DNA from 4 places in the Staphylococcus sp. 231237_7MaSpsaltlick genome. Region 1 is predicted to be linked to each of the others. Evidence: riboswitches for the same ligand, from Rfam matches in the RefSeq annotation. Region 1 holds a riboswitch; each other region holds the start of a gene.
What was found. A riboswitch is a leader RNA that binds a small molecule or an ion and turns the genes downstream of it on or off. The one in region 1 is predicted to bind thiamine pyrophosphate.
Positions count from the first base shown of each region.

Region 2: another riboswitch for thiamine pyrophosphate. It lies ahead of tenA (thiaminase II); the one in region 1 lies ahead of ACF91D_RS28705 (3-oxoacyl-ACP reductase).
Region 3: another riboswitch for thiamine pyrophosphate. It lies ahead of ACF91D_RS09235 (thiamine phosphate synthase); the one in region 1 lies ahead of ACF91D_RS28705 (3-oxoacyl-ACP reductase).
Region 4: another riboswitch for thiamine pyrophosphate. It lies ahead of tenA (thiaminase II); the one in region 1 lies ahead of ACF91D_RS28705 (3-oxoacyl-ACP reductase).

Region 1 covers NZ_JBICNX010000045.1:1,897-9,648, reverse strand. The annotation lists gene ACF91D_RS28730 (YfhO family protein) at 1-1,456, shown strand, start outside; gene rplS (50S ribosomal protein L19) at 1,775-2,125, opposite strand; gene trmD (tRNA (guanosine(37)-N1)-methyltransferase TrmD) at 2,229-2,966, opposite strand; gene rimM (ribosome maturation factor RimM) at 2,966-3,472, opposite strand; gene rpsP (30S ribosomal protein S16) at 3,865-4,131, opposite strand; TPP riboswitch at 4,351-4,452, shown strand; gene ACF91D_RS28705 (3-oxoacyl-ACP reductase) at 4,562-5,314, shown strand; gene ACF91D_RS28700 (LLM class flavin-dependent oxidoreductase) at 5,337-6,635, shown strand; gene ffh (signal recognition particle protein) at 6,996-7,752, opposite strand, start outside.
Region 2 covers NZ_JBICNX010000016.1:21,481-29,232, reverse strand. The annotation lists gene murA (UDP-N-acetylglucosamine 1-carboxyvinyltransferase) at 1-1,081, shown strand, start outside; gene fabZ (3-hydroxyacyl-ACP dehydratase FabZ) at 1,139-1,576, shown strand; gene ACF91D_RS22295 (YwpF-like family protein) at 1,623-2,063, opposite strand; gene ACF91D_RS22290 (single-stranded DNA-binding protein) at 2,254-2,673, shown strand; gene ACF91D_RS22285 (transglycosylase family protein) at 3,100-3,804, shown strand; TPP riboswitch at 4,056-4,154, shown strand; gene tenA (thiaminase II) at 4,230-4,910, shown strand; gene thiD (bifunctional hydroxymethylpyrimidine kinase/phosphomethylpyrimidine kinase) at 4,912-5,733, shown strand; gene thiM (hydroxyethylthiazole kinase) at 5,726-6,514, shown strand; gene thiE (thiamine phosphate synthase) at 6,517-7,155, shown strand; gene yidC (membrane protein insertase YidC) at 7,243-7,752, shown strand, end outside.
Region 3 covers NZ_JBICNX010000004.1:145,094-152,845, reverse strand. The annotation lists gene ACF91D_RS09255 (ThiF family adenylyltransferase) at 330-1,328, opposite strand; gene ACF91D_RS09250 (thiazole synthase) at 1,328-2,095, opposite strand; gene thiS (sulfur carrier protein ThiS) at 2,097-2,297, opposite strand; gene ACF91D_RS09240 (NAD(P)/FAD-dependent oxidoreductase) at 2,281-3,399, opposite strand; gene ACF91D_RS09235 (thiamine phosphate synthase) at 3,392-3,976, opposite strand; TPP riboswitch at 4,051-4,160, opposite strand; gene xylB (xylulokinase) at 4,323-5,813, opposite strand; gene ACF91D_RS09225 (antibiotic biosynthesis monooxygenase family protein) at 5,992-6,312, shown strand; gene ACF91D_RS09220 (AEC family transporter) at 6,526-7,449, opposite strand.
Region 4 covers NZ_JBICNX010000017.1:65,233-72,984, reverse strand. The annotation lists gene ACF91D_RS23065 (HD domain-containing protein) at 1-106, shown strand, start outside; gene yidC (membrane protein insertase YidC) at 328-1,197, opposite strand; gene thiE (thiamine phosphate synthase) at 1,285-1,923, opposite strand; gene thiM (hydroxyethylthiazole kinase) at 1,926-2,714, opposite strand; gene thiD (bifunctional hydroxymethylpyrimidine kinase/phosphomethylpyrimidine kinase) at 2,707-3,528, opposite strand; gene tenA (thiaminase II) at 3,521-4,210, opposite strand; TPP riboswitch at 4,297-4,395, opposite strand; gene ACF91D_RS23035 (transglycosylase family protein) at 4,516-5,208, opposite strand; gene ACF91D_RS23030 (single-stranded DNA-binding protein) at 5,663-6,082, opposite strand; gene ACF91D_RS23025 (YwpF-like family protein) at 6,273-6,722, shown strand; gene fabZ (3-hydroxyacyl-ACP dehydratase FabZ) at 6,784-7,224, opposite strand; gene murA (UDP-N-acetylglucosamine 1-carboxyvinyltransferase) at 7,276-7,752, opposite strand, start outside.

The DNA of each region.
Region 1 (7,752 bases):
CATAGTACCATTGCTGATAATGATAACTAGCTTATATTTCAAACAAAGTTTGCATATCACTTGGATGTTGATATGTTTAATATTAATTGTACTAATCGCTATACTTTTAAAATACAGACATTTACTACACACCAAGTATAGTTTTTGGATAATTGCCATATTATTAGTAATTCAGCAAGCTGTTATCTTAACTAACGATCATCATAATAATGTTAAAAGTTATGAATCAACTTTGGACGCCATGTCTGCATCTAAATACAAGAGTCCTACCTTAACTAAAAAAATTAATAAAATTAATAAAAATCACCAAGATGATCCACTTAGTAGAATAGATTATATGTCTAAATATGGTTTAAATTCACCTATGTTATACCACTTTAATGGTATCTCACTATACTCAAGTATCTTTGATGGATCAATATTGAACTACTATGATAAAACAATGCAAATTAATATGCCTATAGATAAAAACAGTACCTATCGTTTATTATCCAATCGAGCAAATTTAATGGCACTTTGGAACGTCAACGATCGTATACGTCGTCCTAATGATTTAAACATTCCGTATGGGTTTAAGGTACAAGATACAATTTATCATTCGAAAAATGAGTCTTTTATTCATTCAACAAATCAGATAAACTATCCAAGTGCACATTTCACTGATAAAATCTATCGCAATTCTGAGCTAAAGGCACCCATCGACAAGGAACACGCTATGTTAAATGGAGTCGTGTTCTCAGATTCTAATCAAAAAGCAAACAGTCATATTACACCAAGTAAAAACCTATTGCCAGAAACAACGCATAATTTACGGAACGCCTATCGAAGTGGACATAATAAAATAACTGTCACTGAAAATAATGGCGGTATGACATACCAATTTCCAAAAGAAATCAGCGACAAATATCAAGATATGTATTTAGAAATGGATGTAGAACTATTAACACCGAGTAAAAGGCATTATGTAGGTGTAAATGAATATGCACAACAACGTAACGAACTAGACTATAAATATCGTCGCTTTGTAACGCCTGTAACTATGAGATTTAAAGCTGATCAAGACTTGAAAATAAGAATGCCTAAAGGTACATATCGACTCGATGTAAAGGGCATATATGGTGAAGATTATCGTACCTTAAAGCGTGCGGCGCGTTCATTAGATAAAGTGGCTGTAAAACAAACACGAAACGGCTACACGATACGACATAATGCAAATAAAGATGGATATGTAGTACTACCTATTGCATATAGTCAAGGCATGCAGGCCAAATCAGGATCACAAGCGTTACCAGTCAAAAAAGGTAATGGGATTATGACCGTTATACCGGTTAACAAAGGTCAATCAACTATTAAATTAACCTATACCCCTCCACACACAATGCTATTAATAATACTTAGCATACTTGGCATTATACTTAGCATCATTTTTACTAAAATAGTATCAAAATTGAAATAAACATTTTTTGATCATTATATTGAAATAGATTAAGAGATACTTTATATTTTTTATTTAACAGACATCATCATGTAATTTAGTGTTTTTGTTTAAATTACATGATGGTGTCTTTGATTTTATAGTATTTTAGCGAGACACAGTGGAAGAACAGGTCAAGTTGAAAACTATAAGGCTAAAGCTGTTCCTTAGGAGAACAAACTAACCATACAAAGTATTAAATAAAAATAGAGGAATCTTATACAACAACTTGTACAAGATTCCTCTATATTTTCAAGTGATGCCCAGTTTGGCACACTTTTTTTATTTCTTATTTGCTGATTAACGAATTTCTTTAATTCTAGCAGCTTTACCACGTAATTCACGTAAGTAGTATAATTTAGCACGACGTACTTTACCGCGACGTTTAACTTCGATTTTTTCAATCTTTGGAGTGTGTAATGGGAATGTACGTTCCACACCAACACCTGAAGAAATTTTACGTACAGTGAAAGTTTCTGAGATACCTCCACCACGGCGCTTAATTACAACACCTTCGAATACTTGGATACGTTCACGAGTACCTTCAATGATACGTACGTGTACACGTAAAGTGTCACCTGGACGGAACGTTGGTAAATCTGTGCGTAATTGTGATTGTGTTACTGCTTCGATTAATTTGTGATTACTCATTATTTATTCTCTCCTTCAACCTATGTTCTTGCCTCGACAAAATATAGCAGCGGATCATAGTGATTTTTCGTGTATCGCACACTTAAAATATATTAGCATATCGCTAATCATTTTTCAATTCCTTTTTATATCTTTCAATAATCTCGCGGTCTTTATCTGTTAACTGATAACTCTCAAGTAAATCCGGTCGTTTTTCGTAGGTTCTAATTAGTTTTTGTTCATGACGCCACGCATCAATATGCGCATGATTTCCAGAAACTAACACGTCAGGTACGCCTAATCCTTTATACTCTCGTGGTCGGGTGTATTGTGGAAACTCTAATAAACCATCTTGAAATGAATCATCCTCATGTGATTGTTGATTTCCTAACACACCTGGTATCAATCGTACAATAGCATCAGTCATGACCATTGCTGGCAATTCACCACCAGTTAGCACATAGTCACCCATAGAAATTTCATCCGTCACTAAATGTTGACGTATACGTTCATCATACCCTTCATAGTGACCACAAATAAATACAAGATGCTCCGCTTCACTTAATTCTTGCGCGATAGCTTGGTTAAATGGACGACCTTGAGGACACATTAAAATCACACGTGTGTCTGGGGTTTTATCAATACTTTCCATTGCATTGAATACAGGTTCAGGTTTCAATACCATGCCTTGACCACCACCAAATGGATAGTCATCAACTTGACCATGTTTATTTTCAGCAAAATTTCTAAAGTTTACAGTATTTACCTGTAACACTGATTTCTCTTGAGCACGTTTTAAAATCGAATGATTCAAAACACCTTCAAACATTTCTGGAAAAAGTGTTAAAAAATCTATTTTCATTAATCTAACAATCCTTCCATTGGTGTTATTGTGATACTTCTACCTTCCACATCGACATCTTTAACCACATCAGCAATATACGGAATAAGATATTCTTTGTTACCTTTAACAACCCAAACATCGTTAGCACCTGTTTCAAATATTTCTGTCACACGTCCAATTGCAGTTCCTTCATCATCAAATACAGTACAACCTATTATATCTGAATAGAAATATTCATGTTCGGCTAATTCTATTTCATCATGATCACGTTCTTGTAATAATGTTGCACCCTTTAAATATTCTATATCATTAATATTATTAATTCCTTCAAACTTAAGCATATGCAAGCCTTTATGCATTCTGTGGCTACTAATCTTAAACGTTTCTGCTTCTTTACCCTCAGCTTGAATTAGTACAGATTCTCCAGGTTGGAATCGAGTATCTGTAAAATCTGAATGTGATTTAATCTTAATTTCACCTTTAACACCATGTGTGTTTACAAATTTACCAATTTCAACTTTCATTATTTTTCCTCCGTCATCATTACAACTATCTTCATAGGTAATGAAACTAAATAAAATTCGTAATCCATTATAACACGGATTGAGATAGCTGTAATACGTTATCGTTTAGAAGTAGTATTTACTAAAATAAATAAAAATTATTCAAGTAACTCGAACAACTAATCCAGTATTTCTTATTAGCAATCCGCTATTTTCAGGCAATAAGTTTGTTATTTCTAAGATTGAAATCACGGCTTAAATCACCCTATTTACCGTTTAGCTTTCAAATTCAATATTGACCAATAAAAAAAGATGATTTCTACTTTAGATAAAAGTAAAAATCATCTTCTAGACTATGTTATAACCTTTTAGTTCTAACATATTCAAAATAAATCAATACGTTCGATTTATTATTATTTTTGTTCGTCGAATTTTTTCAAGATACCTTCTCTTGATAAGATGTTACGTACAGTATCAGTTGGTTTTGCACCTTGTGATAACCATTTTAATGCTAATTCTTCGTCGATTTTAACTTCTGGTGCATTTACATTGTTAGGGTTGTAAGTACCGATTTGTTCGATGTTACGACCGTCACGTGGCGCACGAGCATCAGCTGCTACAATACGATAGAATGGATTTCTTTTTGAACCTAAACGTGTTAAACGTAATTTAACTGCCATTTATATTCTCTCCTTTATGTTCTTAATATTTTTATTTTCTACAAGAAATAATATTAACAGTTCTGCAGTACTTTGTAAAGAGTTTTTTCTTTACCAATATTGAATCTCTATTTTTAAACTGTGACTTTTAGTCCTTCACCTGATTTGTATTTAAATTTAAACTTTTGCACAACTTGACATGCTTTATTAAAAGCTATACATTGAAGTTAAATTAAATAACGCATGCACTAGGGGTGTTTTTTAAAACTGAGATGAGCTAAACTCAAACCCTTCGAACCTGATCTAGCTAAGACTAGCGTAGGAAAGTGTTACCAATATGATAATGAAACTGATAGTCTTTTTTGACGTATTCATATACTTTTTGATACACAACTTTCCTAGAGAGGGTTGTGTATTTTTTTATTTAATAAATCAATGATGAGGTGAATATATGACTAAAACAATTTTAATCACAGGTAGTAGCAGAGGGTTAGGTGCAACGATAGCACGAACATTAGCTACACAAGGTCATAATGTAATTATAAATTATTTTAAAAGTAAAGATTTAGCTGAACAACTCGTACGTGAAATTGGTGAATCACAGGCTATCGCTTTACCAGCAGATATTACTGATAGAAACCAAGTTGATGAAATGATTGCACATGCAACAGAACATTTTGGGCAAATAGATGCGGTCATAAATAATGCGCTCGTAGGATTTAAATTTGATCCCACAGCACAAAAAGCATTTATAGATTTAAGTTGGGAGGACTATCAACAACAACTCGACGGCACGTTAAAAGGCGCTTTCAATGTGACTCAAGCAGTCGTTAAACAATTTATCTCAAGAGAAACAGGAACTATTGTTTCGATTGGTACAAATCTTTATCAAAATCCAGTCGTACCCTACCATGAATATACTACTGCAAAAGCAGGTTTAATAGGATTCACACGAAATATCGCCGCTGAATTAGGTCAATTTGGTATTAATGCAAATGTTGTATCTGGCGGTTTACTAAAGACTACTGACGCAAGTGCAGCGACGACACAAGAAGTATTTGATCTTATTGCTCAAACCACACCATTAAGACAAGTCACATCACCTCAAGATGTAGCAAATATGGTAAGCTACCTCATTTCTGATCAAGCTAAAGGGATAACTGGTCAGAACTTTACAGTTGATGGTGGATTAACAATGAATTAAGAAATGGAGGATGAATCATCTTATGACACAAACTCGTCAACTTAACATCGGTGTATTAATTTATGGATGCGGTCATCATCATGCGGCTTGGCGTATGAGCAATTCAAGTGTTGAACGTATAGGAGATATCTCGTATTATCAATCATTAGCTCAAATTGCAGAACGTGGATTATTTGATGCGATATTTTTTGCAGATAATCAATCTTTTCCAGCACAATCACCAAGTGATATGCCCGCATTTTGGTTTGACCCTTTGGTCAATTTAGCTGCAATAGCCCAAGTTACGCAATACGTTGGATTAGTTGCAACGATTTCCAGTACCTTTGCTAATCCATATACAGCAGCTAGACAACTCTTAAGTATTGATCATATGAATAACGGACGTGCAGGTTGGAACTTAGTAACATCTATGACTGATTTAGAAGCAGCAAACCACAGTATGGAGCGTCTACCAGATCATGATACACGCTATGAAAAAGCAGACGAATTCGCTCAAGTAATGAATCTGTTGTTAGATTCGTGGACAACGGCAGATTTCTTACATAATAAAGCAGAAAATACTTTAATCAACGCGGATGCAATTCAGCCAATTCATTTTAAAGGTCATTATTTCGATGTCCAAGGACCACTAACGACACCTGGAAGTCCTCAAGGCAAACCCATTGCAATGCAAGCTGGTGCCTCAGATCAAGGTATCACCTTGGCAACTAAGTATGCAGATGCTATCTATGCAGTCGCTTGGAACCTAAAGCAAGCTACAGCATTTCGCCAAAAATTAAATAATAAATTAACATCGGTTGGAAAACCAACGAACAGCTTAAAGGTGTATCCAGGTTTAGTTACCTATGTCGGAGAAACTTATGCTGAAGCTTACGCCAAAAAACGTCAATTGGACGAGTCCTTAGCTATTGATACAGCATTAAATCAATTAAAGTTCTTTATTCGCCAAGATTGTCATAGTTGGGATTTAGACGAACCTATACCACCCTTACCGCCTGTAGAGAACTTTACAGGCCCCAAAGGTCGTTACCAAACTGTACTAGAAATTATCAATGATAAAAATCCTACACTGCGTGAATTATTGGGTTACCTTAGCGCTGGTGGCGGACATTTAACGTTGATAGGTACACCTACTCAAATCGTTGACGAAATGGAAAGATGGTTTAATGCTGGCGTTGCAGACGGTTTTAATTTAATGCCACCGGTGTTTCCTAATAGTTTAGAAGATTTCGTTGATTATATCGTACCGGAACTACAAAAACGAGGACTTTATCGCATTGAATATGAAGGAACTACATTTAGAGAAAATATTGGCCTTTAGTAAAAATTTTTTGTAACTTTAACACATTGAAATACAATGCATTCAATTAGTATAATTAACTATAATTACATTAACAAGGATACTATTGTTATTGATAACCATTGGTTCATTACCCACATTAATAATTATAATTCCATAGATAAATGAGCAATATGAATATAAAACATAAACTAAAAAACCCTTCAAAGTTATCAAATCATTGATTACCTTGAAGGGATTTCTCTTTTTCAAATTAATAGTAATATTGCGAGATTAGGTTAGTGGATTCAACTATCATCTAGCACTAACATTGCTTATAGCACTTTATTGATTGTTAAACGGTTAAATATCTTCTAGGACTAACCTACTAAGCAAATTGAATTAGAATGGTAAGTTCATACCATTTAACATATTCTCCATTTGCTTACGTTTACCTTTTTTACCTTTTCCGCCACCAGAAAATTGTTTCATCATTTTCTTCATATCATTAAATTGTTTCATCAATCTGTTCACTTCTTGTACCGAACGTCCTGAACCTTTAGCAATACGTTTCTTACGTGATACATTTAAACTATCTGGATCATTACGTTCAGCCGGTGTCATAGATTGAATAATCGCTTTAATATGGTCGATCTGTTTCTCATCCATATTTAAGTTATTGATACCTTTCATCTTGTTCATTCCAGGAATCATTTTCATAATATCGTCAAGCGGACCCAGGTTTTTGACTTGGTCTAATTGTTCCAAGAAATCCTCAAGCGTAAATGATGAAGTGCGCATTTTCTTCTCAAGATCCTTAGCTTTATCAGCATCGACATCTTGTTGAGCCTTTTCAATTAAACTTAGCACATCACCCATACCAAGTATTCTTGAAGCCATTCTTTCCGGATGGAATGGTTCCAATCCATCTAATTTTTCACTCATACCCACAAATTTAATAGGTTTTTGTGTTACAGAACGAATTGAGAGTGCTGCCCCACCACGTGTATCACCATCTAATTTAGTCAGTGTTACGCCTGTTAATTCAAGTTGCTCATCAAATGATTGCGCTACATTTACTGCGTCTTGACCTGTCATGGCATCCACAACTAACATAATTTCATTCGGTTTCGTAATTTCTTTAACATCTGTTAATTCT
Region 2 (7,752 bases), on a different contig from region 1:
TGCAGATGTTTCTTATAACAAAGAAGAAGAAGCTGTTACAGTTGATGCAACAAAGCAACTAAATGAAGAAGCACCATATGAATATGTGAGTAAAATGAGAGCAAGTATTCTTGTTATGGGGCCTTTATTAGCACGTTTAGGCCATGCAAAAGTTGCATTACCAGGTGGATGTGCGATTGGTTCTAGACCCATCGAACAACATATTAAAGGTTTCCAAGAATTAGGTGCAGACATTCATATGGATGGTGGTTTTATTTATGCTAGCACTAAAAATGGACTAAAAGGTACAACAATCCATTTAGATTTTCCTAGTGTAGGTGCTACACAAAATATAATCATGGCAGCATCTTTAGCAGAAGGTAAAACAGTATTAGAAAATGTTGCTCGTGAACCTGAAATCGTTGATTTAGCTAATTACATAAATGAAATGGGAGGAAATGTTACTGGCGCAGGAACAGACACAATTATCATACATGGTGTAGATGAGTTACATGGTGTTGAACATGCGATTATTCCTGATAGAATTGAAGCCGGTACATTGTTAATTGCTGGTGCAATTACTCGTGGTGACGTTTTAGTTAATGGCGCGATTAAAGAGCATATGACAAGCTTGGTATATAAATTAGAGGAAATGGGTGTTAATTTAGACTATCAAGATGATGCGATTCGAGTGACTGTTGAAGATGAATTGAAACCAGTAGATATCAAAACATTACCACATCCTGGCTTTCCTACTGATATGCAATCTCAAATGATGGCGTTATTACTTACAGCTGAAGGGCATAAAGTAGTTACTGAAACTGTATTTGAAAATAGATTTATGCATGTAGGCGAGTTTAAGCGTATGAACGCTAAAATTACAGTTGAAGGTAGAAGCGCTAAAATAGAAGGAAAAAGTGAGTTGCAAGGAGCACAAGTAAAAGCAACAGACTTACGTGCTGCAGCTGCATTGATTTTAGCTGGTTTAGTAGCAGATGGCAAAACCCAAGTTACAGAATTAAAACATTTAGACAGAGGTTATGTTGATTTGCATGGTAAGTTAAATGCTTTAGGCGCAGATATCAGACGTATAGACGTTTAAATTTAGGTTACGGTAATTTATGAATTGCAACGGAAGAAGATTTGGAGGAAATAAATAATGGAAACAATTTTTGATTATAATGAAATAAAAGAAATTATACCACATAGACAACCTTTTTTATTAATCGATCGAGTTGTTGAATACGAAGCGGGCGAACGTTGCGTCGCAATTAAACAAGTTTCTGGAAATGAACCATTTTTCCAAGGCCATTTTCCTGATTATGCGGTTATGCCTGGTGTGTTGATAACAGAAGCCCTAGCTCAAACAGGTGCTGTAGCTATCTTAAATAGCGAAGAGAACAAAGGAAAATTAGCACTATTTGCCGGTATAGATAAATGTAGATTTAAGAAACAAGTAACTCCCGGTGATACATTAAGATTAGAAGTTGAAATTACAAAAATGCGTGGACCTATTGGTAAAGGTAACGCTAAGGCTACAGTAGATGGTCAATTGGCTTGTAGTTGTGAATTAACATTTGCCATTCAAGCTAAATAAAAAAATCTCAAGGTTTAGGTGTATTACACACCAGCCTTGAGGTTTTTTATTTTTCTAATTTTTCATCTTTTAGACGTGGCTTCGATTGCATCATTCGATTAAATGATTTCTTCAATTCTTCACCGGTTAATCCTTCATCAATTAACTGCTCTAATAAGCTTTCGGCATAAACTTGTCTAAGTGTATAAATATGACATTCAAAAACGACAGAAATGGAATGTTCTAGCCTACTGATATTTTTAATAGTTGCATCAAAGAGCGCTGGATCATTTGCAGGACGAGTAATAACAACACGTATATCTAATAACGTTTCATCTTCCATATAAGCTTTCATTGTCTCATAATGAAAATCGGATATAACAATTTCTAATAACCAGCCAGTGCCGCTATTTTCTTTATTAATTATAACGCCATCTTCTAATTCGTATTCAGTAACGCCACCACTTTCTGATACGATTTGAAATCGAACAGCTTTAAATGATTTCATCGTTCTCACATCCATTTAATAAATTTAAATTCTACAATTATTTCATTTATACAATCATTATAACGTAATTTTAAATAGTAGAGGTGAATTTTGTAGAATTTAGTGTGAATTCACTTTTAAATTCTAGCATTAATGCATTTTGACCTGTAATTTGAAAATGATTAGTATAAAGTTATAAAGGAGGTGACATATGATTAACAACATTGTCATAGTAGGGAGATTAACCAAAGACCCTAAAATTTACGAAAAGGAGGGGAGTAAGTTAGCTACAATGTGTGTAGCAATAACAAGAAATTATAGAGATCAAGAACAAAACACCATCTGTGATTATTTATATTGTAAGGCTGTTGGTAAAATAGCTAATAATATCGAACTATATTTAAATAAAGGATCACTAGTGGGAATCACTGGTCGAATGCAATCAAGAAAATATGAAAAAGAAGGGCAGATGCATTTTGTATCAGAACTTTTTATTGAAACTATTAAATTTATGTCTCCAAGAAACAAAGATGAAGTTAATGAATTACGTGAAATATTCCCTATAGAGCAAGTTCATAATTCAAATAAAGAAATAACTTTACGAGATAATGATATATACGAAATTGTATAATACTCCCAATTTAAACCTACCTCAAAATTAACCCACCCAAATCTATATACATTAAATCCTACTATCAATTATACTTCTTCAGGCTATCCCTCTTAATGTAAGCGTCATAGAGGGGTAGCTTTTTAAATTTAAAAAGCTTTGAGAGAAGATGGAAAATTGTATAAAACATCTTGATTACACAGAATAATCAGATAAATTACAATATTATTACATATAGTATAACGAGGGTATATTCCAAAAAACTTTCACAGTAGTATTTAAACAGAAAAAAATTAATTTCAAAATATATTTATATGTAATTTAATCGTAAAGAAACTATAGATTTTTTCACTTCACTGTAACCTACAATGGTTTTATGAATGTTATAGTTGTACTTGCAAATTAATCATAAATAACTTATTTACCTTATAGGAGGACTTTTTTACAATGAAAAAAACAGTAATCGCATCAACTTTAGCAGTCGGACTTGGAGTAACAGGCTTTGCAGCAGGAAATTCTGCTGACGCTTCTGAACAAGGTGTCGACAAAGCTCAATTAGCGCAACAAGCACTAACTAATCCAGAATCATTAAATGAAGCACCAGTTCAAGAAGGTGCGTATGATATTAATTTCACATACAATAACAAAGACTTTAACTTTACTTCAGACGGTGAAAACTTCAGCTGGAACTACGGTGATGCTTCAGGTGAAGGGTCAAATACGTCAGTAGAGCAAACTACAAATAATAATGTACAAGAAGAGCAAGCTCAACCAACTCAAGCTGGATCAGAACAACCAGCACAAGAAGCTGCACCTCAACAAGAAACTACACAACAACCACAACAAGAAGCAACTTCACAATCTTCTGCTAGTTCAAACGAATCAAGCTCAAGTGAAGCTTCAGAAGGTTCATCAGGCGTGAATGCACACTTACAACAAATCGCACAACGTGAATCAGGTGGCGATATTCATGCTACAAACCCATCATCAGGTGCTTCAGGTAAATTCCAATTCTTACAAAGCACATGGGATTCAGTAGCACCATCTGAATATCAAGGTCAACCAGCTGCTAATGCACCAGAAGCAGTACAAGACGCTGCAGCTCAAAAATTATATGATGAAGTTGGCGCTTCACAATGGGTTACTGCATAATATAACAGTAATGAAATGAATTTTAATTTTTAGAAGTCCATGACATAAATAAATGTCGTGGGCTTTTTTATCGTTTAGATTATAAGCTGTTGTATTTTATAAAGTTAAAAATAATTGGATTTCCTGTAAGAAATGGATTAATTCAACGAGATTATTTTAGCGAAATAGACTTCAATGTTCACGGCTATATATAAACCATTTTATTGCAATAGCTAGCGTACTTTGATATGTTTTAAATAAATACAATATATAAAATCTACTAGGGGAGCCTTTAGGCTGAGATGATTTAAGTCAGACCCTTACAACCTGATTTGGTTAATACCAACGTAGGAAAGTAGTTTAATTATAGTTAAATTGCTATACCTTTCTATTAATTAACTACATTCCTAGTTGGAATGTAGTTTTTATTTATAGGAGGAAATCATTTGTTATTTTCAGAAGCGTTAAAAAAAGAGTCTCAACATATCATAGATGATATTTATAATGATCCATTTATTCAAGGGATGTTGCAAGGAGATTTACCCATTGATGCAACGAAATTTTACTTGCGTGCTGACGCATCATATCTAAAAGAATTTGCAAATATATATGCATTGCTTATTCCAAAAGTGAATAAACTAGAAGACGTGAAATTTTTAGTGGAACAAATTCAGTTTATTGTTGAAGGTGAAGTAGAAGCACATGAAATATTAGCTGAATATGTTGGAGAAAATTATGATAATATTGTAAGCGAAAAGGTATGGCCACCAAGTGGTGATCATTACATTAAACACATGTATTTTAATGCGTATGCAAAAGAAAATGCCGCATATACAATTGCTGCTATGGCACCTTGTCCATACGTCTATCAAGCGATTGCTCAACGTGCTTTACAGGATAAGCAATTAAATAGAAATTCAATATTAGCAAAATGGTTCGACTTTTATAGTACTGAAATGGATGAACTAGTCGATGTATTTGACAAATTCTTGAATAAACTAACTGAAGCATGTACTGTGGATGAAAAGCATGAAATAAAAATGTGCTTTTTACAGAGTACGATTCATGAACGTAATTTCTTTAATATGTCATATATAGAAGAAGACTGGTTATATGGAGGGGAATAAAATGAAAAAACCAAAAATCGCTTTAACTATCGCAGGTACTGACCCAACTGGCGGTGCGGGCGTTATGGCAGATTTAAAATCTTTTCATGCTTGCGGTGTGTACGGTATGGCCACTGTAACAAGTATTGTAGCCCAAAACACGAAAGGCGTTCAACATATCCATAACTTAGAAACACAATGGTTATCTGAACAACTTAGTAGTGTTTTTGATGATGAGTTACCACATGCAATTAAAACAGGGATGATTGCATCTAAAGATATGATGAAAGTCATCCAAGGGTATTTAGAAAAGTATCCTAATATACCATATGTTATAGATCCAGTTATGCTAGCAAAAAGTGGAGATTCATTGATGGATGACGATGCTAAAAAGGATTTGCAAAATATTTTATTACCTTTTGCTACAGTGGCAACACCTAATTTACCTGAAGCAGAAGAAATCACTGGATTGACCATAGAAGATGAAGCATCTATTTATAAAGCAGGTGAAATTTTTATAAATGAGATTGGTAGTAAAGGTGTTGTGATTAAAGGTGGACATGCTGAAGATTTAGATGTAGCTAAAGACTACTTATTTACCAAAGATAATGTTTATACTTTTGAGGATCCACGTTATGAAACGAAACATACACATGGTACAGGTTGTACATTTTCAGCAGTAATCACTGCCGAACTTGCGAAAGGTAAATCAATTTATGAAGCCGTGAAAAAAGCCAAAGCCTTTATTTCATTAAGTATCAAGTATACACCTGAAATCGGTCAGGGTAGAGGACCAGTAAACCATTTCGCATATATGAAGAAAGTAGGTTTAGATGATGAATAGCTTGAATTTATTAAGAGAAAACAATCCGTTAGTTATTTGTTATACGAATGATGTAGTGAAGAATTTTACAGCCAATGGCTTATTAAGCATAGGCGCAAGTCCAGCTATGAGTGAAGCACCAGAAGAAGCAGTTGATATGCTGACTTATGCGAATGCATTATTAATCAATATTGGTACACTGACGAAAGCTAGAGAAGCTGACATTTTAAAGATTGCTAAAACTGCAAACCAAATAGGGACACCCATTGTTTTTGACCCTGTAGCGGTAGGCGCGTCTCAATATAGAAAAGATTTTTGTGCGACTTTCTTAAAAGAAATTGATGTTGCCGTAATCAAAGGTAATGCGTCAGAAATTTTAGCGTTGATGGATACAGATACGAAAATGAAAGGAACAGATAGTGACCAAGACTTGGATGCGATTACTATTGCTAAAAATGCATATAATCTATTTAATACAGCGATAGCCATAACAGGTGAAGTGGATGTTGTAGTCCAAGACAATCAAATTTATAAATTATCTAACGGGTCACCATTACTTGCGAAAGTAACAGGCGCTGGTTGTTTACTAGGTGCAGTTATTGCTAGTTTTTTAAATAAAGATAACAAAGTGACTATAGAAATGTTGATAGAGGCTATATCAATTTATAATATAGCTTCAGAACAAGCAGAACAAAATTCAAAAAATAACGGACCCGGTTCATTTATGGTTGAGTTATTAAACGCACTTTATCATATTAAATATGATCACTATTTAAAAATGAGTAATAGGCAAGAGGTGTAACTATGTTTGATAAAGATAGTCTAAAAGTATATTTTATTTGTGGAACGCAAGATATACCTTCATCAAAATCAATAAAAGAAGTTGTGAAAATAGCATTAGATTCAGGAATAACTATGTTTCAATATAGAGAAAAGGGTGACGGCGCTTTAATTGGGAATGATAAGCGTGAAATGGCCCAACAGTTATTAGAATTATGTCAGTCTTATAATGTACCTTTTATAGTAAATGATGATGTGGCATTAGCTGAAAATATTAATGCTGATGGCATTCATGTAGGACAAAATGATATGAAAGTTACGGAGTTTGCACAAAAATTTAAAAATAAAATTATTGGTTTAAGTATTAGTGATGTTAATGAATATCAACAATCTGATTTAACTTATGTTGATTATATCGGCGTTGGACCTATGTATGCTACTAATTCTAAAAAGGATGCGAACTTACCAGTAGGTCCCGAAATGATACCTAAATTACGCAGCTATATTGATGATTTTCCACTCGTTGCAATAGGTGGTATCACGGTTGATAATACTAAAGAAATAATTCAAGCTGGAGCTGATGGTGTATCAATCATTTCTGCAATTAGTAAAAGCGCTAATGTAAGTAAGACAGTTAGACAATTTTTACAAAATGTTGATTAAAGTATAAAAATTTCTTTTTTTGTTTTCTACTTCCCTTCTAATATGATAAAATAAATTCTATGTGAATATATCATTAGAGGTGGAAAAATGAAGAAGAAAGCGCTACTCCCTTTATTATTAGGTGTAATGGTCTTTTTAGCAGGCTGTGACTATTCAAAACCTGGAAATAGAGATGGATTTTTCTATAACACGTTCGTAGAGCCGATGGACAAAGTTATACATTGGTTAGGAACTAGTTTTAATAATGACTATGGTCTAGCAATCATAGTACTTGTATTGGCGATTCGTGTAGTATTATTGCCATTCATGTTATCAAACTATAAAAACAGTCACATGATGCGTGAAAAAATGAAGATTGCAAAACCAGATATTGATGCAATTCAAGAAAAGGTTAAACGTTCACGTACGCAAGAAGAGAAAATGGCAGCAAACCAAGAAATGATGGAAGTTTATAAAAAATATGATATGAACCCTATGAAGAGCATGTTAGGTTGTTTACCAATCTTAATCCAAATGCCGATTATTATGGGATTATTCTTCGTATTAAAATACCCTTCAAGTGGAGGTTTTACTGAACATCCTAACTTTTTATGGTTT
Region 3 (7,752 bases), on a different contig from region 1:
TAAAACACAATATATGGTGTTTTCAAACTAGATTAGGGCTGTTAACAAATTTGCCAAAACTTTATGAAGGATTATTGAACTTTAGTTGCAATGACAAATTTCTTTTATTTACATAATAAAAAAGACTAAGTTATCTACAAAGTCACTACGATTGCACTCAATTATTATTCACGGTCAATATTTAATAAATACTTGAGTGCTATCACTTCCCCATACTTTAATCTCTATGTTATATAACATAAAGTTAGAAAATAGGAAATTAGCAGTAGAGTTTAGTCTTTTTAGTGTTTAATGCTTATTCGATTTTATGATTACAATCATTTAATAGATTATTTAACGCTTTTATTCAAAGTAAGGAAAAGTTGTTGTGCATCCGCTTCTTCGTCTAAGCCGTAAACGTTCATTCTACCATCTTTAAATAATGTCATTTGATAACCTTGATAGGTCATCAACTTAGCAAAGTCATTTTGCTTAACAATTGTAGTAGGTAAGAGCGTTGCATAATTAAACACTGAAGGGTTGAAACGCAATAGATAGGTATTTCCACATTGCTTTTCAACGTGTTTGGTCCTTGGCTGATTTAAATATTCATAGTGTTGTCGTTCACAGACTGGGCACTGATGCTGCTTTAACCCACTAATATTTAATGTCTTCACATCAATAGTAAAGCTATCCATCGTGATTAACTTTTTAGAAAAGCCATGACCAGATAGCCACCTCAATAGTTCAGAAACCTCCATACTAGCAACCTGATAAATAACTGGTGGCAATACACCATTGATTGCACAACTCTCTCCTGTTTGAGGAACGGTCTCTAATAAACATTTAAAGCAAGGTCCCGTATAGTCAATGGCATACACCGAACCTTTACTTCCCACTGCCGCTCCATATATCCAAGGTATTTGGCATTTATGACATGCTTCATTAATAAGAAAGCGCAGTGTAAAGTTATCCATTCCATCAATTACGATATCCGGTTGATACACCTTTAATAAATTTTCAATATTGTTATTAGTGAGCTCTTGATATAGCGCAGTGATTTTCACATTACTATTAATCAACTTTAATTTATTTTCAAGGGCAATTACTTTTGGTTGCAATTGTTCAGCATCCATTTCATCAAATATCGCTTGACGATGTAGGTTGGATGTTTCAACGACATCCATATCAATGATGGTTAGACTGCCTGCACCCATCCGAGTTAATATTTCCGCACAGTGACTCCCCAACGCACCTGCACCAAGTATCATGATATGAGTGTTTTCAAGTCGACTTTGCCCATGTTTACCAAATGGTGCATAAATCGCTTGACGTTGGTATCTTTTCATTATAAAAATCCAATTCCTTCAGTCGGACTAGATGCTTGTGCTGTATATTTCACTGGGATTCTTCCAGCTTCAAAGCTCAATCTACCCGCATTGATACCTAACTTCATCGCTTCTGCCATTTTAACTGGATCTTCTGCACTTGATATCGCCGTATTTAATAATATTGCATCAGCGCCTAGTTCCATTGCATGACAAGCATCTTTTGGAGAACCAATTCCAGCATCTACAATCACCGGTACATTTGTACGTTCTATTATATATCTTAAATTCAATGGGTTGTTAATGCCTCTACCCGTTCCTATTGGAGAAGCTAACGGCATAATCGCATGGACACCTAATTCCTCTAATCGTTTAGCTAACACGACATCATTAGAAATATATGGGCATACTGTATAACCTTTTTCCAATAATATTTTACAAGCTTCATAAGTCTCAATTGGATCAGGTAACAGTGTTTCATCATCTCCAATCACCTCAACTTTAATCATGTCACATACACCAGCATGATTCGCAATTTCAGCAATACGTACCGCTTCTTGTGCAGTTTTTGCTCCTGCAGTATTAGGGAAGGTCACAAAATTTGATAAATCTACTTGAGCAAGTGGGTTAGGTAAATCTTTGTCATAAAGGTTCATTCGACGTACTGCAAATGTTAACACCTCAGTTTCTGACGCTTGTATCGCTTGTTGTTGTATATCCTCATTCTCAAATTTGCCAGTACCTAATAATAGTCTCGAATTTAATTTGAATTTACCAATTTCAATCATCCTATCCGCCTCCTACAAACTCTAATAATTCTAAACAATCTTGATCTCTTACCACTTGAACAGGAAACTGTTGTCGTTGAATCAATTCTTCATTGTGTTCAACGATGATTCGATTTTCATCTAATCCCATTTCTTGAATCAATTCTTGAATATTTAACTCTTTGCTAAATTTAAAGCTGTCACCGTTAATAATGCATTGCATTGTCAACACTCCTCTCAATTCTAAAATCTTGTAAATCTTCTGGACGTTGCCCAGTTAATAACCATTCACACATCAAAGCACCAATATATGGCGATAATAAGATTCCATTGCGATAATGCCCTGTGATAACAAACAAATCTTGCGCCACCTCATCCATAACTGGACGTTCTTCTTTACTATAAGGTCGTATTCCGGACCATTCATGTAGCATCTGACTATCTTTTAATTGAGGTACAATCGTCGATGCTTGATGTAAGAGCCAATCTCTTCCTACCGACGACACTCCGACAGAGTAATCATCAAAGTAACTTGTAGCACCAATCATGTAACGGTGTTGTAACTTTGGAATGATATAGCAACCATTCGTCATAAATAACGTTGTATTCAAATTCAATGTTGGGTGTTCTACGAGTAACGCTTCACCTTTGACACCTGTAACATTATGCGATTGTAAGTGGGGTGACACTAACCTACCACTCCATGCACCACCAGCGACGATAACCTTTTTCCCATAAAACGAACCATTCTGTGTCTTCACTTTGTAACCTTGTTTAAGTGATTCAATATGATGCACTTCCGTATGATAACAACGTTCCACGTTCCGTCTTTTTATAGACTCAAGCAGTGCTTTCGTATATCGATTAGCATTGACTTGATGATCGTCCGGTATATACATCGCTTGTTTGCCATTGTTCATAACCTTATCGTTGGTCAATTCACTTAATCTTGAATCCGTTAGTAACTCAATCTGGTCGTTATATTGCTTTAAAAATTGATACTGCACTTGAATGTCATGCGCATCAGCTTTCGAGGCGTTTATTTTAATTAAGCCACTGTTTAAATATTCAATATCTAAAGCGACTTCATCCAATAATTCACTTGCTAGTGTTGGAAACATTTGTTGTGATTTACGGGCGATATGATAGAGCGCTGATTCTTGGGTGAATTCATTTTGTGCACCTAACATCCCACCAGCCTTATACGAGGCATGCATGCCAGGTATATCTCGATCAATTATAGCTACATGGACCGAATGTTCACTCAATGCTCTCGCTACCGACATGCCCATAACACCCGAACCAATAATGATGACATCATACATATGCATGCCACACCTCCTTCAATTGATCTAAATGTGCAACATTATCTTTTTCAAAAAGTGAGATGCCCGCAATACCATCAAAGCCATTTGGCAACTGAGCAATTGTTCGATGATTGATGCCACCTAACGCGACCACTGGAATATCATATTGTAATGCCGCATTAATTTCGTCAGTTGTCCGTGGTGTTATGCCTGGCTTGGATTTCGTTTCAAAAATATGACTAAACAAGACAAAATCTAAACCACGTTGCGCTGCCTCAGCAACCATCCTACTATGATGCGTTGACTTGCTCACCTGAATATGTGGAAAGCGCTGCTTAAAAAATAAATCTTGATTATTATGTTCTTTAAAATGAATCGCGGTTAAAGCACAACGATTTAAAACATCTATATTTTCATGAATAATTACTTTTTCTTTAGGAAATTGGTACTGTAGCAACATATTAATCCAATCAACCAATTCGTCTGATGACATTGGAGTTCTAACAATCAAATAATCAATATGTGCTTCAATAGCTAAATAATGCATTATATCCTTTCTTGCTAAATATTTATCTGCTGTTATCGCTACAAACATGCCTTTCACCTCTAATAAATAAAAAAACGTTATTTTTCTGTGTAGAAAAATAACGTTGAATGAACGAATACTAATTGTTTATAACGCCACTTTCCTACGCCAGTACAAACTGGATCAGGTTCAAGGAATCCCTATGTCACTACATCGGTCTCAGCCTTTAATAAAGGCACTTCCAGTGGTTTCTATGAAATTTTAAACTTGCATACGTCACATGTAAATGACATATATAATTAATTTAAACTTAACTCATTATGTATTTATTTTCAAGTTCAACTTAATTCACTTGATAAATTATAAGTTAACTCTATGCTATAGTTTTCAAATTTAATTTTCAAGCAACAAATTTTTATTTTTTTGATAATGACAACAAACTTGAAGTCAATTCACGCGTTTGTGTATATATTTTTTTATACACCTCAAAGTATTGTTGATATTGTTCGTGGTTGTTCTGATTCGGATAGAATACTTGCTCAAAACAGATAAATGACTCCATGATAGCATCTAAATTGTTATACCAATTTAGGCCTTTAATAGCGAGTATGGCCGCCCCCATACATGGCCCTTCCTCATATTTCAATCGCTTTACCTCAGCATTAAACATATCTGCTTGCAGTTGTAACCAAAAATCATTTTTAGCGCCTCCACCAATGGCCACCACCTCTGATATTGCCTTACCCTTTGCTCTTAATAGACAAATGGACTCATACAAGGAATAGGTGATACCCTCTATTACTGCACGTGCCATATCCCCCCTAGTGTGCAATGCACTTAGCCCGATAAAGCTACCACGTATACTCGAATCTCCATGAGGTGTCCGCTCACCTGATAAATAAGGCGTAAATAACAAACCATTACTCCCTATATCCGCTGCGCTTGCCTCTTGAAAAATTTGCTCATATGATACATCAGACAAGATATTACTACGCAACCAATTGAGACTATCACCCGCAGCAAGCGTGACACCCATCACATAGGATTGATTAGGGATAACATGTTTGAAAAAGTGCAAATTATGTCGATAATGGGTCTTTGCATTACTATCACAACTTAATACAACACCAGAAGTCCCAATACTACATAGCGTTTGTTCGTCTTTGATAACACCTGCCCCTAAGGCACCACAAGCATTATCTCCTCCACCAGCAAAGACAGCTACATCCTCTTTCAATCCTAATTTCCGAGCTAATTCTGGAGTTACATAGCCAACAAAATCCTCTGATGCCACCAGGTTCGGAAGTATGTGATCTACAGTAAAGTGCGCGGCCAATTCTTTCGACCACGTTTCTAGCACAGGATCTAAGAGCAAAGTGCTCGATGCATCCGAATACTCCATATGAAGATTGCCCGTCAATTTATATCTAACATAATCTTTGGGTAATAAAAATTTAGCAATTTGCGCCCAGTTTTCAGGTTCATTTGCTTTAATCCATAATAATTTCGTTAACGTAAACCCTTCTAAAACAGGATTTTCTAACACATAGTCCCCCAATTCCTGCCTTATTTCTACGCATTGTTCAGTCGTTCTAGTATCGTTCCATAAGATTGCATTACGAATAGGTTGATTGTGTTGATCAAGTATTACAAGACTGTGCATTTGACCAGATAATGATATGCCATGTACCTTAACATTCGCCATTTCCGGATCTTGTAGTATTTTTTTAATACACTGAATCGTCGCACATACCCAATCATCAGGTCGTTGTTCATTATATCCAGCTTGAGGTTGAATCATTTTTAAATGTTCGCTCACAGTTTGTATGACCTTTCCTTGCCTACTTACAGCTATAGCCTTTACAGAACCAGTGCCTATATCAATTCCTAATACTGCATCAATCACGCGCATCGTCCCTTTTCAAAGTGTTTTTTTGATAAAAAATAGCATGTTATACGTTTTAATTTTTTATACGACATATTTATAACACGTTTAAATAAAAAATCAAATTCAACTAAAATTACTAGAGAAAAAAATTTAAAAGTGCTAGCATTAATAAATATTTAACTTTAGGAGGAAATACATGTTTATTACAGAAGTCGCATTTTCTACAAATAAAGAAAATGAAGATAGATTATACAATAAAGCCAAAAAGAATTTAGCTGAATTAAACGACAACGTTAAAGGGCTCATTGATGCTGAAGTGTGGACGAAATCAAAGGCTGATGAAGTTGAATATGTCATTGTTAGTAAGTGGCAAGAGAAAAAAGATTTCCAAACTTGGGTAGCAAGGCCTGAACACGTCGAAGAACATAAAGAAATGAATAAAAAAATTAAAAGCGGCGAAAGTGAACCAAGTCCATTCAAAAAAGTATTAAAACAATATTCTGTCGTAGAATTTTAAATTTATAGCATTTTAATATAATATCTAAAGTTGTACTTAAACATATGCTTTAGATATAAAGAAATGGAGCAGTACAGCTGTCGATTGGACAAATCGATTTACTGATACTACTCCATTTTTTCATACATATTCCTATGTTAGATCATGTTTAAGTATTTCTTGAACACTGCATATTCAGCATAAATCCACTGCATATGCGTTTATTAATTCAGTTTAAAATAATAACTTTGAGCAGTAGATGACTACAACAACTGTCACAGAACTTAATAAAGTGGATAAAAAGACAATTTCAGCTGCTAACTCTGGGTGATTATCATATTCTTGGGCTATCACAGAACTATTGACAGACGTTGGCATCGCAGAAGTGATGAATAACGCTTGAGCAATCACACCCTCAAGTCCCATTAATTCAATAATTCCCCAGGCAATAATTGGTCCCATTACTAGTCTTACAAAAATAAAGGCATATGCTGCAGACCATTTAAAGTTAAATTTAATTCTCGCAATTTGTGCACCTAACATCAACAAAGCAATCGCAATCATAGCGTCTGCCACGTAATTTGCAGGTGTCCAGATAAACTTAGGGATGGGAACATGCGCATAATTCAAGATGATTGCTAATAATAAGGCATAAAGTACAGGCATTTTAAAGTAACCCAATAGTGCCTTTAACTTTCCGATGCGCAATGATTGAATTGCGAACACACCGTATGAAAAGGTAAAGATATTTTGCATGGATAACACCAATACCTGAACAGACATTGCTAGTGGATCCCCTTTAAATACAAGATCATTTACCGGGACACCATAATTTCCAGAATTAAAAAAGAGTACACTGTTAGTCAAAGTAGTTACTTCCCCTTTGTCACCTTTTGAAAATTTAGCAAGTAATCGCCCAATGATATATAAAACAATTATGTATAATACAAAAAATACAACTATGTAAAATAATAAACTCAAAGCAAAGTGGGTCTTATAGAATTTAACAAAAATAAATCCAGGTACAAATACATAAATATTTAACTTTGCTAAAGTGTTTAAATCTAAATCAAATTTATGCTGCAGTATAAATCCTAAAATTATCATAATAAAAATAGGCAATAATACCGTTTCTAAAATATATAACATTTCACTCACAACATAACCCCCTTTGCTTAAAATTATACATGAGATAGTTACGTTTGTAATAAAAAGGGAACCTAATAACCATAAATTTGACCGGACAAAACCAATTAATATATACATATTACTTCTCAATAATTTGAAAAATGTTTCATGTAAAACATTTACTAAATAATGCATCGACATTATTATTCATTTCCCATAACTCTAAAACATTGATATAGCAACATTTATTGAGTATCTCGCATGTCTCACGTTAGACAACCCTCAGTGTTACCCCCCTCATGATAACCATCAATTCCCACTAGTTAACCTTTA
Region 4 (7,752 bases), on a different contig from region 1:
ATTGAAAGATTTAATGCATACGCAGACCGCAAAGAAACTAGCAGAAGAAAGACATATTTATATGGAAAGTTTTGTTAAACAATTTTTTCAAGAATGGTATTTCTAACTCATTTATAAATACATTCAAAATTAATATATACATCATGCTTCGACACGCTATTTTTATATGATTAAATATACGAGATTACAAAACATCATATTGTAAAAAATAAAAGCCAGTAAATGAATGGATACACTCATTTACTGGCTATATTTTAGGATTTATATCCTTGAATTTGTTAATTAATCAATAGATATAAATCTCTAATACTTCACATTTATTATATTTTATTTCTTTTTATTTTTCTTTGATACTACCTGTGTGTTCCCTGCTTTTTTACCAGAAGTTTCTTTGTTTTTACTCATTGCTTCAATCATTGGTGCAACTTCTTTTTTAGCAAGTTTAGAGTAGTACATATTAGCCAATTGTGTTTGTACAATTAAGAATGCCGCACTGACTGACCAATATAATCCTAATGCTGATGCTGAACTTAATGAAATCCAAACGATCATAATTGGTGAAATGATCATCATCATATAACCCATTTGTCTTTGTTCATTTGGCATACTCTTACTAGAAACAAATGCTTGTAAGAAGTATAATATTCCGGCAATTATCGTAATCCAAATATCTGGATGTGATAAGTTAAACCATAAGAAATTAGGATGTTCAGTAAATCCACCCTTAGAAGGATATTTTAATACGAAGAATAATCCCATGATGATAGGCATTTGAATTAACATCGGTAAACAACCTAACATACTCTTCATTGGATTCATATCATATTTCTTATAAACTTCCATCATTTCTTGGTTTGCTGCCATTTTTTCTTCTTGTGTGCGTGAGCGTTTAACTTTTTCTTGAATTGCGTCGATATCTGGCTTTGCAACTTTCATTTTTTCACGCATCATATGACTATTTTTATAGTTAGATAGCATGAATGGTAATAATACGACACGGATTGCTAATACAAGTACAATGATTGCTAGACCGTAGTCATTGTTAAAACTTGATCCTAGCCAATGAATAAGTTTATCCATTGGTTCTACAAATGTATTAAAGAAAAATCCGTCTCTGTTTTCAGGTTTTGAATAGTCACAGCCTGCTAAAAAGACCATTACACCTAAAAGCAAAGGTAGTAGCGCTTTCTTCTTCATTTTTCCACCTCTAATGATTTATTCACATAGAATTTATTTTATCATACTCAAAGAGAAGTAGAAATCAAAAACAGTGAATTTTATATATTATTCAACAGTTTGTAAAAATTGTCGAACAGTATTTGAAACTGAACTACTTTGAGCAATAGCAGAAATCACTGAAACGCCATCTGCGCCATGCTGCATAATTGTATTTGTATTATCTATTTGTATACCACCTATTGCCACAATTGGTAAATCTCCAACATGTGCACGTAAAATTGGTATCATTGAAGGACCTACCGGTGCATTAGCATCCTTTTTAGATGAGGTTTGATACATCGGACCAACACCAATATAATCAACATGTGTAAGGTCAGATTGTTGATATTCATCTTCATCACCTATGCTCAAACCAATAATTTTATCTTGAAACTGAGTTGCAAATACATTAACTGACTGATCATCTTGTCCAACATGTACACCATCCGCATCGATTTTACGAGCTAGTTCAATATCATCATTAACTATAAATGGAACATTGTAAGCACGACATAATTCTAATAATTCTATTGCAAGTTTTTCTTTATCATTCCCTCTTAGAGCTGTAGCACCCTTTTCTCTAAATTGGAACATCGTTATACCCGCACTTAAAGCTTCCTTTAATACATGCTGAATCGTAGTTGCTTCTGGAATATCTTGTGTCCCACATATAAAATATAATTTTAATTGTTGTTTATCAAACATCCTTATACCTCTGTTCTACGATTTGATTTTAAATAATCATCATATGAAATATGATATAACGCGTCTAGTAATGCTGTCATAAATGATGCCGGCCCTTGATGACCTGCCAGTTGTTCCGCTGCTTCAGCTGCAATATTATAAATAGCAACTGCTTCTTCTAATTGCTGTATTTGTACCTTTCCCTTTTCGGTTAAAAAGGCCCCTACAATAGCACCTAGTAAACAACCCGCACCAGTTATACGTGTCAGTAATGAAGAACCATTTGATAATTGAATCACTTTGTTATCCTGCGCTATAATATCTTCTTTACCTGTAATTACAATCGCTGTTTGTAATTGATCAAGTGCTTTACGTGCGATATCTATTGCATCTAAATTCACATCACTATCTGTACCTTTCATCGTTGTTTCATCATCGATTAGTGCTAGTACTTCAGATGCATTGCCTTTAATGACTGCGATATCAATTTCCTCTATAAATTGCTTACAAAACTGTTTTCTAAAATCAGATGCGCCAACTGCAACTGGATCAAATATCACAGGTGTGCCTACTTTATTTGCAATTTTAGCAATTTCTAACATATCTTTCGCTCTATCTTTAGTAATTGTGCCAATATTGATTAATAATGCTTGTGCAACGGATAACATTTCTGTCGCTTCTTCAGGTGCTTCACTCATTGCCGGACTTGCCCCTAAACTCAGCAACCCATTTGCAGTAAAATGCTTAACAACATCATTGGTATAACAAATAATTAATGGTTGTATGTTTTTTATCTTATCTAAATTATTCATCATCTAATCCCACTTCTTTCATATATGCAAAGTGATTTACTGGTCCTCTACCTTGTCCGATTTCTGGTGTATGTTTAATACTTAACGCTATAAAGTTTTTAGCTTTTTGCACAGCAGCATAAATTGATTTGCCTTTGGCTAATTCCGCCGTAATAACTGCTGAAAATGTACAACCTGTACCATGTGTATGCTTTGTTTCATAGCGCGGTGAATCGAACGTATAAACGTCTTCCGTGGTAAATAAGTAATCTTTAGCGGTCGTTAAATCTGTAGAATGTCCACCTTTTATCACAACACCTTTACTTCCAATTTCTTCGATAAATAACTTTCCTGCTTTATATATATCTGCTTCAGAATTAATCTTAAATCCAACAATTTCCTCTGCTTCCGGAATATTTGGTGTTGCAACAGTGGCATATGGTAATAAGATATTCTGTAAATCTGCTTTTGCTTCGTCATCCATTAAGGCATCTCCACTTTTTGCAAGCATCACTGGATCTATGACATATGGAATTTCTGGATATGCTTGTAAATATTGTGCAATTAATTCCATCATTTCTTTAGATGCAATCATCCCTGTCTTAATAGCTTGAGGCAATTCATCATCAAAGACACTTTCTAATTGCTCTTTTAACCATTCTGTTTCTAAATTATGAATATGTTGTACGCCTTTTGTATTTTGAGCAACAATACTTGTTATTGTAGCCATACCATAAACACCACATGCATGAAATGATTTCAAATCAGCCATAACACCTGCTCCGCCTGTAGGATCTGTACCTGCTATTGTCAAAGCTATTTTAGGTTTATTCATCTTTATCTCCTCCAAATGACCATGCCTCTTGATTATAAGACATTGCAAAAAAGTTTCTTTCATGTATTGTACTTTGTAAAAATGATTCTTTAATTTCATTTCGTTCTTCTTTACTAACATGTGCCGTTAATTTATTCATTAAATCATCAAAGACTTTAACCAATTCATCCATTTCAGTACTGTAAAAGTCAAACCATTGTTTTAAAATTGAATCTGTATTTAATTCTGGATCTTGAAGTGCTCTATTAGCAATCACTTGATATACATATGGGCAAGGTGCCATAGCAGCTATTGTATATGCTGCATTTTCTTTAGCAAAGGCATGATAATACATATGTTTTATATAATGGTCTCCACTTGGGGGCCAAACCTTTTCTTTAACGATTTCATCATATGGAGCTTGCACATAATCCGCAAGAATTTCGTGTGCTTCAACTTCACCATCTACTATAAATTGAATTTGTTCAACTAAGAACTTAACATCTGTCAATTCAGGCATTTTTGGTATCAACAATGCATATATATTCGCAAACTCCTTCAAATAAGACGCATCTGCTCTTAAATAAAATTTTGTCGCCTCGTACGACAACTCTCCATGTAGCATGTCTTGGATAAATGGATCATCATATATGTCATCTAAAATAGGTGCAGCTGCTTCTTTTAATTCTTCTGAAAATAACAAAATCAAAGTCCTCCTATAATAAAAAAACTACATTCCAACAATAGGAATGTAGTAAATCTATAGAAGTCGTAACAAAACATGACCTACTATAAATTGCACTACTTTCCTACGTTGGTACTAACCAAATCAGGTTGTAAGGGTCTGAATTTATTCATCTCAGCCATATGGCTCCCCTAGTAGTATTTTTTAATCTTTATATTTATTTAAACATAACAAAATGTTTATAACATTGCAATAAAGTCCAATTCACAAAATAAGCTCACCCCTAGTCTGGAGTGAGCTTAAAATAACTTATTTCATATATATTATGCAGTTACCCATTGTGAAGCACCAGCTGTATTATATAATTTAACTGCTGCTGCGTCTTGAACTGATTCTGGAGCTTCTGTTGGAGATACACCTTTGTACTCATCAGGAGCTACTGAATCCCAAGTGCTTTGTAAGAATTGATATTTACCTGCTGCACCTGAAGATGGGTTTACAGCTTTAAGATCGCCACCTGATTCACGTTGTGCGATTTGTTGTAAATGACTATTTACATTTACTGATGAACCAGTTGATTCTTCACTACTTGAACTATTTGAACTTTGTTGTGTTGAAGCTTGTTGTGTTGTTGCTTCTTGTTGTGGTTGTTGTGTTTGTTCAGTTTGTGGTGCTGCTTCTTGAGCTGGTTGTTCAGTTTGTGTAGTTGTTTGTTGTTGTGGTTGTTCAACTTCAGTTGAACCAGAATTATTATTTGAAGCGCCTTCGCCATAACTCCATGACCATGTTTCGCCATTTGATTCAAAGTTATAGTTGACACCGTTTAAGTTAAAGTTATAGTTATATGAACCTTCATGTACTGGAGATTCATTTAATTGTTGTGGATTTGATTGAGCTAATTGCGCTAACTCAGCTTTATTAACACCTTGTTCTGAAGCGTCTGCTGAATTTCCTGCTGCAACGCCTGTTACTCCTAAACCTACTGCTAATGTTGATGCAATTACTGTTTTTTTCATTTCTAAAAATTCCTCCTATAAGGTAATTAGTTTTATGATTAATTTGCTAAAGCAACTATAACATTCAAAACATACCTGTAGGTTACAGAGAAATAAAAAAACAACAGTCTTTTTTACATCCTAGTTACATCAAAAAAATTATATATTTTTTGAATTTAAACTGTTTTAGATTGCTATGAAAGCTTTTAAGCGTTTGTGATTGTTATCAACTGCGTAATATTATTGTAATTTATCTGACTATTCAGTCAATAAAAACCGTCACAACAGTGTTTTTTGGTGTGTTATTACACTCTATTTGAATGTGATTATCTTTATTTTCAACATGACAAAAGCTATCCTTCTCAATTTCAATCATTAGAGAAGAATAGCCTGAAAAGTATAATGAATAGTAGGATTAAATGTATATTAATTTGAATGGATTATAAAAGGGATTATTTGTTATAAAGTGGATGTATTAAACAATTTCAAATAATTTATTGTTTGCTATTTCAGATTGATCGGTTAATTGTTGTTGCGCATCTAGTGGGATTGTTTCATAAAGTGATGTACTTTCTTTCGTAGCACGTTTAGACATGAACTTAATTGATTCGACAAATATTTCAGATACAAAATGTGTCTGACCTTCTTTCTCATATTTACTAGATTGTAACTGACCAGTAACGCCGACTAGTGAACCTTGGTTGATATAGTGTTCAATATTATGAGCTAGTTTACCGAATGCTTTACAATATAAATAATCACAAATGGTATTCTGATCTTTGTCTTTGTAACTCCGATTAACAGCTACACAGAACGTAGCTAATTTCTTTCCCTCCTTCTCATATATTTGTGGGTCCTTTGTCAGTCTACCGACAATGACAATGTTATTAATCATGTGTCACCTCCTTCATAGCCTTATCATATGCAAAGCGGTCTTTATAGTCAAAACACAATTATTTAAATATATTAAGAGTAGATTCATCACATTTTTATAAATATTACCTTTCTCAATTAAAATTACGTTATAATACTACTATAAATAGAAATATCGTAGATTTTAAAAATTATAATTGGATGTGAAGACGATGAAGACCTTTAAAGCCGTTCGATTTCAAATTGTATCAGAAAATGGTGGTGTAACTGAATACGAATTAGATGATGGTGTCATTATCAATAAAGAGAGTAGTGGCACTGGCTGGTTGCTTGAAATCGTCATTTCAGATTTTCATTATGAAACAATGAAAAAATATATGGACGATGAAACACTACTAGATATCCGTGTAGTTATTACACGTCCAGCCAATGATCCTGCATTGTTTGATGCCACGATAAAACATATTAGTAAATTGGAACAAGCACAGTCGATTTCGGTAGTTTTTGAATGTCATATCTATACATTGAGACAAGTTTATGCTGAAAGCTTATTAGAACAATTAATCGATGAAGGATTATCTGGAGAAGAACTCAAGAAATCATTTAATAGAATGATGCAATCTAAACCTCGATTAAAAGATGAAAAGTTTGAAAAAGAATAAAAATAAAATAACCGTAAAAGTTATAGTATTTGCATACATAAAACTTTTACGGTTATTTTTATTATTTACTATCTTGTAGGGCAAATGTTAGTTCACAGCTACATGCAACTTGTCCATCTACAGTTGCTTTAGCATTACCTTTACCAATTGGCCCTTTCATCTTCGTAATTTCCACTTCTAATCTTAAAGTGTCTCCAGGAGTTACTTGCTTTTTAAATCTGCATTTATCGATACCTGCAAACAAAGCTAACTTTCCTTTATTGGCTTCATTGTTTAACATTGCGACGGCACCTGTTTGAGCCAAAGCCTCAGTTATCAATACACCAGGCATTACCGCATATTCTGGAAAATGTCCTTGGAAAAATGGTTCGTTTCCTGAAACTTGCTTTATCGCTACGCAACGTTGACCTTCTTCATATTCGACAACACGATCAATCAATAAAAATGGTTGTCTATGTGGGATGATTTCCTTAATTTGATTGTAATCAAAAATTGTTTCCATGACTTATTTCCTCCAACTCAATATTCATTGCTGTTTCATTTCGTACTATGATTAGTCTTGAGTACGTTTAATATCTGCACCTAATCCATTAAGTTTACCATGTAAATCAACATATCCTCTATCTAAGTGCTTTAATTCTGTAACTTGTGTTACACCATCTGCAACTAATCCAGCTAAGATAAGTGCTGCAGCTGCACGTAAGTCTGTTGCTTTAACTTGAGCACCTTGAAGTTGACTCTTACCTTCTATTTTAGCACTTCTACCTTCTACAGTAATACGTGCATTCATACGTTTAAATTCTGCAACATGCATAAATCTGTTTTCAAATACTGTTTCTGTAACTACTTTATGACCTTCAGCAGTCAACAGTAATGCCATCATTTGTGATTGCATATCAGTAGGGAATCCTGGATGCGGAAGTGTCTTAATATCTACAGGTTTCAACTCACCTTCTGCTTTAACATGAATAGAATCACCGTTATATTCTAATTCCACACCCATTTCTTCTAACTTATATAATAAGCTAGT